DNA from 3 places in the Colwellia sp. NW0002-52-1 genome. Region 1 is predicted to be linked to each of the others. Evidence: predicted binding sites of a transcription regulator. Region 1 holds the regulator's gene; each other region holds the start of a gene.

Region 1 (4,836 bases):
ACAAGTTGCCGAACAAGATATTGAACAACAGTTTAAAAACTTTACTTCTCGTTTAGAGCAAAGCTCAGCTTTTGAGCCTAGCAACGACTTCCCTAATCAACAACAAGCTAGTATTAATCATTCAGCAAACTTAAATAATGATTTTGAAAACAAGCCTGCTCCTAGTGAACGTCAAATAAGTGGCAGTGAGTTTGAAAACATGCAAAAAGAAATGTCGTCTATTCGCCAGTTATTAGAGCATCAAATGTCTGGATTAATGTGGCAAGACATGGCACAAAAAGATCCAATGCGTGCGTTACTCGTCAACAAATTAATGGCGATGGGTTTAAATGAACAAGTGGCAGATCAAATTGCGGGTTACATTCCTGCTAATAGTGAAGAAAAAGACGCATGGCAACAAGCAAAACATATTATAGCGGAACAATTAAACACAACGAATAACGATATTATTCAGCGCGGTGGCGTAGTTTCTCTTGTCGGTCCTACTGGTGTTGGCAAAACAACAACCATTGCAAAGTTAGCGGCTCGTTTTGCACAAGCACATGGTGCTGATCAAGTGGTATTAATTTCAACTGACAGTTACCGCATTGCTGGATTTGAACAACTTGCCACCTACGGGCGCATTATTGGCTGCCAAGTAAAACTTGCTAATGACGGCAATGAACTAGACACCTTGTTACAACAGTTTTCGCAAAAGAAATTAATCCTAATAGATACCGCGGGTATGGGGCAAAGAGATATGCGATTGACTGAGCATTTGACTACCTTAATTTCTAATGCGCGTGTTAGAATTCGTAATTACCTAGTGTTAGCAGCCAATACACAACAACGTGTTATGCAAGAAAATGTTGAACGTTTTAAACGTATTCCTCTTGCCGGTTGCATCTACACTAAATTAGATGAGAGTCTTAGTGCTGGTGAAATTATCACTACCTCACTACAAAATGGATTAGCTATTGGCTATCTTACTGATGGACAAAGAGTTCCAGAAGATATTAAGGTTGCAAATGCTGAGAAATTAGTTACGCTTGCAGATAGAATGGCAAATAAGTCTCAAAGCTCAAATGCTGTTTCTTGGCGCACACCCGTAACAGCTGTTGCAGTTTAGTCGCCTTTAAATTGGCAGAGCAATTATACTGATTGAATATTTATGTCAATTGGTATTATATAGAGAAATTACTTAGATGATAGATCAAGCGAGCGGCTTAAGAAAAATGCAAGATCCCCAACAAATTAAAGTCATAGCAGTGTCAGGTGGTAAAGGTGGCGTTGGCAAAACCAATGTCTCATTAAATACTGCTATTTCCCTAGCTAAACTAGGCAAGCGCGTACTCGTGCTAGATGCTGATTTAGGTTTAGCGAATGTTGACGTTATGCTAGGTTTACGGGTGCAACGAAACTTGTCTCACGTATTATCTGGCGAATGTGAACTGGACGATATTATTATCCAAGGTCCAGGTGGTATCAATATAATTCCCGCGACATCGGGCACACAATCTATGGTAGATTTAACGCCTGCTGAACATGCTGGGCTAATACGTGCCTTTAGCGATATGCAAACCAAATTTGATATTTTAATTGTTGATACAGCCGCTGGTATCTCCGATATGGTTTTGAGTTTTTGTCGAGCATCTCAAGACGTATTATTGGTTGTATGTGACGAACCTACTTCAATTACAGACTGTTATGCACTTATGAAGCTGTTAAGTCGCGATCACGGCTTATTCAAATTCAAAGTAGTGGCGAATATGGTGCGCAGTGCCAAAGAAGGCCAAAACTTATTTGCCAAGCTTTCAAAAGTTACCGATAGATTTTTAGATGTAACTTTAGAGCTTGTTGCCGTAGTACCCTTTGATGAAAATATTCGCAAATCAGTGAGAAAACAACAAGCAATTGTTGAAGCATATCCTGACTCCCCTGCATCTATTGGCTTTAAATCTCTTGCCAAAAATATTATCAGCTGGCCAGTGCCCAAAGAGGCTTCAGGACATTTAGAGTTTTTTATCGAGCAATTGCTAGAACACTAACAACCAAAAAAGTGAGCTATAGTGGGAAAACTACATACTTATAGTGTTGATAAATCGGCTTTGTTAGAACAACACACGGTGCTTGTAAAGCGTATCGCTTATCATTTACTTGCCCGATTACCCGCTAGTGTAATTGTTGATGACCTTATCCAATCAGGCATGATAGGCCTACTTGAAGCATCAAACAACTTTGACAATACCAAAGGTGCCAGCTTTGAAACTTTCGCTGGCATTCGCATTCGTGGTGCTATGTTAGATGAGATCCGACGCGGTGACTGGGTGCCTCGTTCAGTGCATAAAAATAGCCGTATGGTCAGTGAAGCAATAAAAAACTTAGAAGCTGAGCACGGTCGCGATGTGAGCGACTATGAAGTTGCTGAAAAATTAGAACTTTCAATTAATGAATATCATCAAATTTTAAACGAAGTCAGTGCAGGGAAAATACTCGGTATTGATGATTTAGGTGTGAGTGAAGATGTTATTGAAGTTGCTCATAGTCAGCAGCCAGATGAACCGTATGCTAATATTGAACAGAGCTTTTTCAAAAAGTCATTAGCTGAATGTATTTCCTCTTTACCCGAACGAGAAGCTTTAGTACTGTCATTGTATTATGATGAAGAGCTTAACCTTAGAGAAATAGGGCAAGTTCTTGACGTGAGTGAGTCTCGGGTTAGCCAAATACACAGTCAGGCGATGCATCGCTTAAAAGCACGTATGCAATCTTGGCAAAGTTAAGTAGAATAGTTAACTATAATAATAGAAACGTAGAAATTTAAATGTTCTCACCGGAGGGTGCCTTGGATAAAAATATGAAAGTACTTGTTGTTGATGATTTTTCAACAATGAGACGAATAATCAAAAACTTGTTACGTGACTTAGGTTTTACCAATATTTCAGAAGCAGACGACGGCAACACAGCACTGCCGATGCTTAAAGATGGTAACTTTGAGTTTGTTGTTACAGACTGGAATATGCCTGGCATGCAAGGTATTGATTTACTTAAAGCCATAAGAGCAGACAGTAACTTATCTCACATACCGGTATTAATGGTGACAGCTGAAGCTAAGAAAGAACAAATTATCATGGCGGCGCAAGCCGGTGTTAACGGCTATATTGTAAAACCATTTACGGCAGCAACGTTAAATACCAAGCTTGACAAAATATTCGAACGTCTTGGTTAATTATCAATTTTTGTTAGGCAAGGCTGTTTTATGAGTACAAAAACTAATGTCCATATTTCTTTAGAGCAAGCAAAGTTATTGGTTGAATACATTGAGTCTGATCAACAAGCTAAAGCGAATGAATTAATAGCAGAAATTCAAAGCCCAATTAATTCTGAACTATTCGAAGAAATAGGTAAGTTAACCCGCCAATTACATGACTCTTTGAATAACTTTCAAATTGATGAACGTTTAAATGATTTAGCGACAGCAGATATTCCTGACGCTAAAGAAAGGTTGAATTTTGTTATTAGTCATACTGAAGAAGCTGCTAATAAAACTATGGACGCCGTTGAAGCAATATTTCCGGTAGTTGATGGTATTCAAAAGCAAATTAGTACGGTTAATCCGCTGTGGCAAAAATTAATGCACAATGATCTTGATGTCGTTGAATTTAAAGCTTTATGTCAAGATATTGATGTATTATTGAAAACAACTGAAAAAGAAAGCAGTAAAATTCATCGCTTAATGACAGATGTTTTAATGGCACAAGACTTTCAAGATCTTACAGGCCAAGTTATTCGAAAAGTAATTGATTTGGTACGCGAGGTTGAAGAAAGCTTAATTTACATGTTAACCGCTTTTGGTATGTCATCAGAGAAAAATAAATCTGACCAGCTTCCTAAAGTAGGTGAAAATTTAGTTGAAGGCCCAATTATTAACAGCGAAAACCGCCAAGATGTTGTGTCAGGTCAAGACGACGTTGATGATTTATTATCAAGTTTAGGTTTTTAACAGGAGTTATTAAATGTCATTTGAACAAGATGAGGAAATTCTTCAGGATTTTTTAATTGAAGCTGGAGAAATACTTGAAACCTTGTCGGAGCAATTAGTTGAGCTTGAAAATGATCCTAATAATGCCGAGCTACTTAACGCTATTTTTAGGGGCTTTCATACGGTAAAGGGCGGCGCCGGATTTTTATCACTTACTGAGTTGGTAGAAACTTGCCATGGTGCTGAAAATGTTTTTGATACCTTAAGAAACCAACAGCGAGCGGTTACTTCAGAATTAATGGATGTGATCTTACAAGCATTAGATACCATTAATGAACAATTTGCCCAAGTGCAGAGTAAAGAAGCGTTATCAAAGCCAAACCCTGTTCTTATTACCGAATTACACCGATTATCTCAACCTGAAACTCAAGATGAGCAAGCCGCGCCGTTTGTTGATGCTTCTAATGAAGCCCCAGCTGAACCAACGGCTTCAAATGACGAAATGTCAGAAGATGAATTTGAGCGTTTATTAGACGAGCTTCATGGTGGTGGTTCACCAACTCCAAGTGCCCCTGTAGCGCCTAAAGCCCCAGTATCAAATAGTAATGATATTTCGGATGACGAATTTGAATCTTTATTAGATGAGCTTCATGGCAGAGGTTCATTTTCTTCAGATGTTAGCGCCCCAAGTCCGGCGCCAAAAGCTACTTCACCCGACGAAATAAATGATGCCGAGTTTGAGTCTTTGCTAGACGAACTCCATGGTAAAGGACAAGGCCCCAAGCCTGCAGCAGCGGCCGCTGAAAGTCCGGTCGAAAAACCAATAACACCACCAGCGGCAAATGTACCTGCCCCGAAAAGTCCTGAAGCTAAAG
Region 2 (4,836 bases), on a different contig from region 1:
TATCAAACGAATATATTCTTGATGGCTGATCTAATAGCGATTTATTCTGACCTGTTAACATGTCATGCTGAATTAACTGACACGCCCCTCTTGTGCATTTTAAAAAATAAAAGGCTTGGCTCTTTTTACTCCAGGTTGGAAACCTGTGTTCTACATGTTGTGCAGAGATTATCGTTTTTTTATTGGTTTTTAAGTCCATCAACGCCAATGTGTTAAATTCAGCATTGTAGGCTGCTGAAGAGACAAATAGCATTTTATCTTCGGTTTGATTTAAAGCGGGCATTTCAGCATAAGAATCAAAATTAGTTAACTGACTTGGCCTATAATTATAATCTCGCCAGTTAGTTTGACTTTCTACAAAATAAAAGTGATTAAACGTTAAGCTTGCTATGATCGTGACTACAATAATTACTAGGACTAACCACTTTATATGCCAACGTTGCTTTGTAGAAGCATCAACGATGAGGGGCTGAATGTCTTGAGTTTTTTTTGTTTTGTTGAGCTTTAGTGGCTCTTCTAATGGATAAATAAAACAATAGCCTTTACGTGCTATTGTTTCGATGAATTTCGGGTGTTGAGCGGAGTCATTTAAAATTTTTCTTAATTCGAAAACGGCGCGAGTAATAACATCATTGCCAACAACAGTTTCTGACCATAATGACTGCGCGATAGTTTCTCGACTAACAACTTGCCCTTGATGCTTCACTAAAAAACATAAAACCTCCATGATCTTAGGTTCTACTTTGTAAACTTTGTCATTTAACTCTAGTTTATTGTGTGCTGGTTGTACCCAAAATTCTGATAGTTTAAAACTATCCATTTAATCATTTTCCTTGTTAATTTACTGTTTTTAAATAACAAATATATTCATCATAACTTCATAATGACAAAATCATTGTTCTGTAGCAACCGATTGTTTACAAAATACGCTGAAAATATGTATCAAGTTATTTTGGAACAAAAAGGAAAGTGGTTATATGAAATTTATAAAAAAAATAATCGGAAGTAGCATTGCTATCGCTGTTTTAAACAGTGCCAGTGCAAGAGCAGATGTTATTGATATTGAAATAATTGGGCAAGGAACCATACGCTCTGTTGAAGCAAGTATTGATTGTACAGAAAGTTGCAGTATAGATAATAAATCGCAAACCAATACCTTAGTTGCACAAGCTGACACTAATTGGAAGTTTAATGGCTGGAGTGGCCAACAATGTGACGCGGGTAATGGCGTTATAGTAAATCCTAGCCAATTGGGGTTAGTTGGCGCATCAGGCGGGGCGAAAACACTTGATAGTGCAGATATTAATGGCGATGGGTTTTCTGATTTAGCGATGATCAGCTTGTTTGATGGCAAGGTATCTACATTAACTAATGATGGAGCAGGTCGGTTTGCTAAAAAAGAAGTTGTTTCTAACTTAAATTATCCTTCAGCTTTAGCATTTTATGACTGGGATAACGATGGTGATCAAGATTTAGTTGTGACTGTTTTTGGCAGCCGAAAATTAAAGTTATACCTCAACGATGGCAACGGTGAGCTTACCTTTAGCGACGATATTGTTATTGGTAATATTAGACCTTACGCAATTGCCGTGCTTGACATTAATGACGATCAAGCGCCAGATTTAGTGGTTTCTTCGTTTTCAGCAGACACCACTGGGGACTTATTTGCGTTAGTAAGCAGTATAGGTGAAGCCAAGACTGAAGTTTATTTAAATAATAATAATACTTTTACACTAGATAAAACCCTTTCTAATAATGCAGCTATAACATTAGATGCATACCTTGATGCCGACTCTTCTTTAGTGGTTGCTGCTGCTGAAATTGTAGAAAAAAATATAGCGGTCTATCAAAACTCAGCTCGAACGGTTCTTGATGCTAGTGCATCGAGTTATGGTGTAGCGTTTGGCGATATTGATAACAATGGCACTATGGACCTATTAGCCGCTAACTACCGTCCTGCAAGCTTAGCTTTGTATATCGATCAAGGAAATCAAAACTATTCACCTGCGCAAATTATTGCTAATCCTGACGACGGAGTTACCGCCACGGCAATTGTAGATATAGATGCCGACGGCTATGCAGATATCGCGACGGGTGAGTTTAATGCTTTGCAGTTCTACTATTTTAAAACGCTTAGTTACTCAGACTGTATTGTCAACCAAGGCAGTAACATTTCTTTAACAGCAGAGTTTATTCAAGCAACTTCTTCTACGCCGGCACCGACACCTGCGCCTACACCTACGCAGCCAGAAGAAACTAAGAGCAGCTCTTCATCAGGGGGAGGTTCAATGTCATGGTTCTTGTTGCTAATTGTGGCGATTTCGTTAAATCAAAGATTAAGATTTACGCCGTAGTTCAATTGGTAAAAAACTGTGGTGCTTAAACGGTAGAAGTTAGAGGCTAGAAGTTAAAAGCGAAAAGTTAGCAGCTATAATGGCTAACTTTTCGCTCTACCACATTAATTTGATTAAGGGCCTCGATAGCTATATCTAGGCCTTTTTGTGTATAAACCTGACAAGTAATAATGAGAACTAATTTTTAATGAAGCACGCGTAATTGTTTGTCCCATTTACTAAATTGCCAATTCAAAATACTGCCATTTGCCTCACAACAGTCGCATTGCCAATGAATTAAGCTAGGAGCTTGGTAATTTGCTTCAATGCTTCCTTCACAATTAAGGTTTTCAGCTCGAGTAGCGCATTTTAAATCTATTTCTACTAATGGTTGTTCTATCTGCTCAGTAACTGCCAACACTATTTTACTAATGAAATTGAATACTGTTCTTGCTTGAGCAGTTAAGGCTAACTCGTTGCCATTTTCGTCAAGAAATTGTTTTAAATCTACTTTTAAGGTCAATTTTTAATGTCACATTCTAAAGTTGCTTTGTAATATAGGTATATTAATGTAAATAACTGATAGAAAGAACTGCATTATTACTGATGTTATATTTTTAAAGCGAAGCTTAAGGTGAAATACTGACATAGTTTAATGATACCGACACCACGGCTCATAAGCACTTAGCTGAAGTAAACTGCGTATAACTATTTTTGGTGATGTATAGAATATATACAGAATAAAACTTAAGTTATACTCCAATGTGCCGATACCGTAGACACGTTTTTGAAAATACGAGGTTATTTTTATGAGCTCTCCTATAAAGCCTAATGATACATACAGCCAAGAGGTTAGACCGTTAGCAAAAACCCCCGATAGTGCTGACAATAAAGCGGTTGATAAATCGCTATCAGAGCCTGCGCAAGATAAAAAAGTTACCGCATCGCCTGACTCAATTTCATTAAGTAGTAAAAAACAGCTCAACGCAGCCATTATAGAATCTTCACTAAAATACAGTACAAGCGTTGGTGATCAGCCGCTGGCATTAACATTAAAAGCAGCGTTACAAGGAATAAATGAAGCACTGCAAGCTTCAGGTATTGAAAACAAAGTTGAAGAGACCTACGAGTCAGGTGCTGATTTCAGCCCTGAAGCAACCGCTGAACGCATTGTTTCATTTAGCACCCAGTTTTTAGGCGCTTTTCGCGAACAAAATCCTGACATGAGTGAAGAAGAGTCACTAACCGCTTTTGTAGATATTATTAGCAGCGGTATTGACCAAGGCTTTGATGAAGCGAAAGAAGTTTTAGGCGGCTTAAAAGTATTAGAAGGTGAAGTGTCTGAAACTATTGATAAAACTTATGAACTCGTGCAATCAGGGATACAGGCTTTTGTTGATGCCTTAAAAGCTAAAGATGAGCAAGAAACTGAAACGAAAACTGAACTAGAAAGCTAAACTTTTAAACTAAACCTTCAAGGCAATGACAAGCTAAAAACAAGTTAAGAACAAGTAAAAAAAGCGATTAAAAGTTATTATATCGCTGCGCTAGCTTAACTAGCGCAGCGATAATCAAAGCGATACTTATTTACATATTGTCGTAGTTACAAAAAAAGCTATGTTGGGTATTCATCAAAGTTTTCTGCTTGTTTGCCATCTTCGAACCAACAAGGTCGCTCTGTCCAAAAAATATTGGCTGCTGGTCGTATGCCAGGGTCGCCATTAACATAACCCGCAGGCACAATTAAAAATGCACCATCTCTACTAATATAGGGCACTTGGGAGCCACATTCACTACAAAAACAATTACTAAATCGTTGCGCGTCAGGTAAATCAAAGCGTTTGATTAACGCTTGCCCTGAGTGCCACTGAATTTTTTCCGGTGTAGTAAACATTAACGCGGCAAATGCTGAGCCTGTTTTTTTCTGACACCTGTCACAGTAACATTGATAAAACTTATTAAAAGGTCCTTCAACTGTACTCGACACTTTTTTGCACAAACAACTTCCACTGATTTTTATTGTCATTATTTAATTTACTCTTTAATGTTAAAAACTTTCTTTACTTATCAACAGCGAGTAGATGCTAAAGCAATGGTTACGTAAGGCATATTCCTTAAGGCGTATAACTTAACTACCTTTGCAATTAATTTGGTAAAAAGCTTCGTATGATAATTTTTTAAAGTTAACCTAAAACATCATCTTAACTGATCTTTTATTCATCGTTATCTGTATGACTAAACAACTGTGTTTTTATCACACTATACCAAGGTGGTGTTTAAGGTAACAGTGAAAAGCATAGATCTTCAAACGAATAGATTTAAGCTTCAAAATATAATGATCAGCTGTTCTTTTGTTGCATGTATTCATAATATGAAACCAACAAATAACTTTTTATATCGTTGTTTAAGTGACAGAATACTGTTTGCAAGTAGCTAATACTCGCAGAGCGGTTATAGCGATTAGAATTAAAATTAACGCTATAGAAATAATATAATCTATAGC
Region 3 (4,836 bases), on a different contig from region 1:
GCGAAAGCTTTTATCAAAATTTGACTCACCACAATTAAAAAATTGTGTGGATGAACCTTCGCTTAACCCGTAAGCACTCATGTCTTGTGTTACCGAACATAACCCATCTTCCCCTTTGGTAATCGCTATTCCTGCGCCCATGTTTTTAGTGTTTTGTTCACGTATTTTCTCTTCATCTTTTAAGGGAACTGAATGGGGAACAGCTTTTACTGTAGGGTTAAAAATAGAAGGAGGCTGTGCATCTTGGTATGGGTTATCTACAGCTAAAGTTGCCTTATTCTTTAACTGACTGCGTAACCTTTGTAATTGTGTAAAGCTATCAAGTTTTTTATTTTTAGGTAATGGAATAGGAGCGGGTGAAGGTGCGGTTTCAGCGGGCGGTGCAGTTGAGCCCAGTATTGAATTATTCGTTGTAATCTCAGCTTGACTGAACGCCGGCTTTATTAACGTATTGTTGCTCGCTTTGTTAATAGTTTTCTCGTTCGATTTATTGATTTTTTTAGCAATTGAGTTGGCTTTTGGCTGATCATTATTAAGCGGTTTTTCTTCAATGTTTTGGGTTTTGCTTAGCTTTTCTACCACGTCTTTTTTTACTATCTGTGTTAGAGGTTTGGCAGCACTTGGGGCATAGTATATAAAGCTTTTTATCGGGGCAGGGTGACTAATTTCTTTAACTGGTTTTTGCTGATTTGATTGAGTGCTAATAATTAAAAGTAAGATAATGCCGTGAACAACAAGGGAAAATAAAATGGCAAGGTAAGTTCCTTTTTGCACGGTAATATCAATGTTGGCTAGCTAAGTGGTAATTTATAGACGATATATCTGTTCGTAAGTTCAATTGTAGTTCAACTTAGTTTCTTATTTTATTAGTTATAGCTTGAATATCGCCACTGTCTGATAGCGACTTTAAAGCGGCTGACAATTGCGTAATGTTATCTCTTAATGGTGATTTACGAGATACCACGATATAAGAGCTTACCGTTTTATCATATACAAACTTTGCTAAATTAATTTTGGTTTTATAAACGTCTTGGTCAACCCAGGGCGTTATGGTTTCTTCACGCTCAAGAAAGGTATCAATACGACCTTTTAATAACATATCAACAAGTTGCTGATAATTAATTAGCGGGACTTTTGTAAGTTGTGTGTCGTGATCGAATTTATCAAAATATGAAGCGCCTCTTAATACACCTACTTTTAAAGGTAGTAAATCTTGATATTTATCGAGCACTATATTGCTATCAGAACGAATATAAAACTGTAATGGTAAGTGTTGAATTTTAATCGGCGGCTCAAGGTAATGAAGGAACTTTTCTCGGTTTTCTGTTTTACGGATCGCAATCATCATATCTGCTTGTCCATTTTGTAAAAATGCAAAACAGCGAGCAGGTGGGCAATATATAAACTTTGTTTTTGTTGCCATTTTTTTTGCTAATAAATTGGCAATATCAATATTCTCGCCAACAAATACGCCGTCGACGATATCGGAAAATGGCGGCTCAATATACATAGCAACTGTTATTATTGGTAAAGGCTGTGATGTGGCTTTTATTGAGATAATTAAAAATAACAAGCAGCTATGTAAAATAGCCAATATTTTTAATGGTAATTTTTGAGCTAAGCGCATGATTACGGGAGTGAAGTTAATGTTATTATTTATGATAAACCGTCTCCTTATTACATCAAAGAAAGCATGTACATTTTATTACGCTTGATAATCTTGTATTAAAAACTGGGTGTTTGCTACAATTAACAGTGATCACGATTATAGCAATGTCTTTGTTATTATTAGAAGCTATTCTGTAAAATATTAGTAGGTTTATAGGATTGTCGAAACAACTATCTAACTAAATATCAATAGATTACACCATCATTTTACGTCATTTAATTCTAGTTAGTGACGAAAAAACAAAATTCGCCCTAAACATTTTCAGAACGAGGTAGGTATGGAATATCAATTTATAGATGATCCACTAACAGGTAGTGCTATTGCTAAGTTTTCGCTTGATCATGAAGTTATTGGTCCTTGGTTAGAGGTTGAGGTTGGCACTAATACGGAAAAGCTTAAACAACTGCTGTCTGCTATGGCTGATATTGAAGCAGAGAAGCAAACTGAAATTACCATTACTGGTAACGAGTATACAGTTGTTTTTAATCGAGGTGATGTAACAATTCAAACCAATGCAAGTATGGATGGGTTAGAAATTTTACCCGACTCTTTGATTGAAGAAGATATCGATTTTGATCAACAAGACTCTGCTTCCTGCGGCCATGAAGATTTTCGAGAGTTACTGCTTTCCTGGGCCAAGTTTGTCGAGAAAAAGTAACATTAAAAAATAAATGCTTTCATCTAAAAACTACCAGCCCATGGAGCTGAGCCAGCTTATTATTTCTTTCGTTAAGCTTCCCTTAGGATAATAACCGATCATTTGATTATTCAGCTGCTTTTGTCGAAAGTATATTTTCATCGATTTTTTGGCCAAATCTTTTCTTAATGTTGCGTTAGCGTGCACTAAATAATGGTCACGCTTTAAGGTTAAATCGAGTATTGGGTAATCTGTATCAGCCATTTGCTGCGCGAGTTTTTCACTGGCTGGTTGTGTTGGCATATAGCTGCTAAGCATAACCATTGCTGCAGGTGAGCCGACTAACCCTTGTTGATAAATATCAAGCAATACCGCGCTATTACTACCCTCTGCAATAACAATAATTGCCCCAGGGTAACCTTTTGCTTGTTCAATGGTCGCGAGCATAATTTCAGCAAAATCTTTACTGTAACTAGCAAGTGTTTCAGTATCTTGCGTTTGTCTTTCTGCTGCTGTTAATGCCTGCGAAGGATAACCTTGAGGTTTGTTTGGCGGATGTAAGGTTATCGTTGTCCAACCTTTTGATGGCATATTTTTACGCAGTTGATTAAGCGCATTGGGCGTTGCTATGCTTTGTTGCCAATCTGGAATTAGCACCATAATACCTTTGTTAACAGGCGTGGTGTATTCATTAGTTGCGGTTAGATAACTGTTTGAACCAACAACTAATGGGCTAATTTTTTCTTGTGCTAAATAATGTTTTATATCTTGTTGTTGCTGTTGAAAAATATCTACAGGTGGGTTGATAACAACTTGGTGTTGATGGTCGTCTTTAGGTGTTTTTTCTTTTGTTGCATCGGTGTCTGTTGGTGATATTTCTGCATTAGCAGCTTTAGTATTACTTTCAGCAGCTTTAGTATTACTTTCAGCAGCTTTAGTATTACTTTCAGTAGCTTCAGTTGAGCTGCTATCCACGTTTAGCGTTTTTTCTATTTGTTGCTCTTGTGATTCTTGGCTGGCCTGAAATGGTAATGCGTAAGCAATATTCACCTGAAGTGAATATACAGCTAAGCATATGAACAAAACGAAGGGAATTATATTCAAACGCATAAAAAAGTTTTCCTCAAACTGTTAATGGTCAGTGCTGCAACTTTATTATAAGCCTGTAAGTGTATATCGTCGCTAACGAAAGTTTCTTTAATTATTCAACGTAATTTTTAGTATTAATCAAAGGGACAGTCTTTAGTAAAAGTTAAGGTTTTCTCGCTTACGGGATGCGTTATTTGTAGCATTTGAGCATGTAATTGCAAGCGACTACTCGCATTTAAAGCTAGCGGATGTGCATAAAGTCGGTCGCCAATAATGGGGTGACCTAAACATAACATATGCACTCTTAACTGATGAGAACGACCTGTGACGGGGGTTAGCGCTAACAGTGTGGTTATTTGGTTGTCATTATTTGCATCGTAACTTAATACTCGATAATGGGTTAATGCTGCTTTGCCTTGTTCATGGTCAACTTTCTGTTTAGGTCTATTGGGCCAATCACAAATTAAAGGTTGATCGACAGAGCCCTGTGAATTTTCAACTTTTCCAAATACGCGCGCAATATAACTTTTTTGGGTTAGCCTTTTCTCGAATTGACGACTTATATTAACGTGGGCTGGCTTGTTTAACGCCAGTAAAATAATACCCGAAGTGGCCATGTCTAAGCGATGTACTACAGTGGCTGTTGGCAGCACTTTTAGCACTCTGTTTTGTAAACAATCTTGATGCTCGGGTAAACGCCCCGGTACAGTCAATAATCCGCTAGGCTTGTTAAGCACAACAATATCGTTATCTTGATAAATAATATCAAGATATGGGCTCATAGGGGGTTGATAAATAAAGTCAGGGTTAGCAGCCATCTTGTGGGGTTCCTTTTGAAGGTGTCTTAAACAAAAGGCTACACTAAGTGTAGCCTTTATATTGTTGCGCTTTCTATTCAGTAACTAAAAACTAGTTGCTAACTACTATTAAACGAACCGCTTCAAATTGAATTTTAGCTTTTTCAATATAGTCTGCTAAAGCACTTTTTTGCATTAAAATAAAATCAACTTCTTGCTGACGTACGCTTGGGTTTATTGCTTTAAGTGCTGTTAATCTTTGATGCTCTTCATCCATGGCTTCTTGCATTCCAGCAAGTGCTTTTGCTTGTATGGTTGCCGTTTGTTGTTCGGCATGTGTTTCAGCTTTAGCCACTAATGGCGCTATTTGGCTTCTTAGTGCTTTAACTAGTTGTAAGGCTACTTGCTTTTTCACTGGTGATAGTTGTTGATCTAACACAGCTTCGCTCACTTTATCAGCAAGGTTATTACCATTTTTATCCACCAATATACGAATAGGTGTTGTTGGTAAGTAACGACCGAGTTGTAAGTTACTTGGCGCAATAGCTTCTAGAGTAAAAATACACTCTAAGAAGAATGTCCCGGCTGGCAGCGCAGGGTTCTTAAGCAAACCAATACTTGAATTACCCGTTTCGTCAGACAAT

The links. The regulator FliA, encoded in region 1, starts transcription of late flagellar genes. The targets are predictions, from matches to a motif close to CTAAAGNTNNNNNNNNNNNNGCCGATA.
Region 2: a site for FliA is predicted at 3,080-3,106, ahead of AC27H3_RS13470 (DUF5610 domain-containing protein). Genes of this name have one in related genera too.
Region 3: a site for FliA is predicted at 3,481-3,507, ahead of AC27H3_RS02820 (DUF3530 family protein). Genes of this name have one in related genera too.

Annotation. Positions count from the first base shown of each region.
Region 1 is NZ_BAAJLU010000013.1:72,474-77,309, forward strand. It holds gene flhF (flagellar biosynthesis GTPase FlhF) at 1-1,108, shown strand, start outside; gene AC27H3_RS13145 (MinD/ParA family protein) at 1,185-2,027, shown strand; gene AC27H3_RS13150 (RNA polymerase sigma factor FliA) at 2,046-2,762, shown strand; gene cheY (chemotaxis response regulator CheY) at 2,825-3,208, shown strand; gene AC27H3_RS13160 (protein phosphatase CheZ) at 3,239-3,982, shown strand; gene AC27H3_RS13165 (chemotaxis protein CheA) at 3,996-4,836, shown strand, end outside.
Region 2 is NZ_BAAJLU010000014.1:30,990-35,825, reverse strand. It holds gene AC27H3_RS13485 (winged helix-turn-helix domain-containing protein) at 1-820, opposite strand, end outside; gene AC27H3_RS13480 (FG-GAP repeat domain-containing protein) at 978-2,354, shown strand; gene AC27H3_RS13475 (hypothetical protein) at 2,539-2,856, opposite strand; gene AC27H3_RS13470 (DUF5610 domain-containing protein) at 3,143-3,790, shown strand; gene AC27H3_RS13465 (GFA family protein) at 3,949-4,359, opposite strand.
Region 3 is NZ_BAAJLU010000002.1:28,459-33,294, reverse strand. It holds gene AC27H3_RS02835 (hypothetical protein) at 1-774, opposite strand, end outside; gene AC27H3_RS02830 (substrate-binding periplasmic protein) at 851-1,510, opposite strand; gene AC27H3_RS02825 (YacL family protein) at 1,947-2,327, shown strand; gene AC27H3_RS02820 (DUF3530 family protein) at 2,358-3,416, opposite strand; gene AC27H3_RS02815 (pseudouridine synthase) at 3,530-4,213, opposite strand; gene rapA (RNA polymerase-associated protein RapA) at 4,305-4,836, opposite strand, start outside.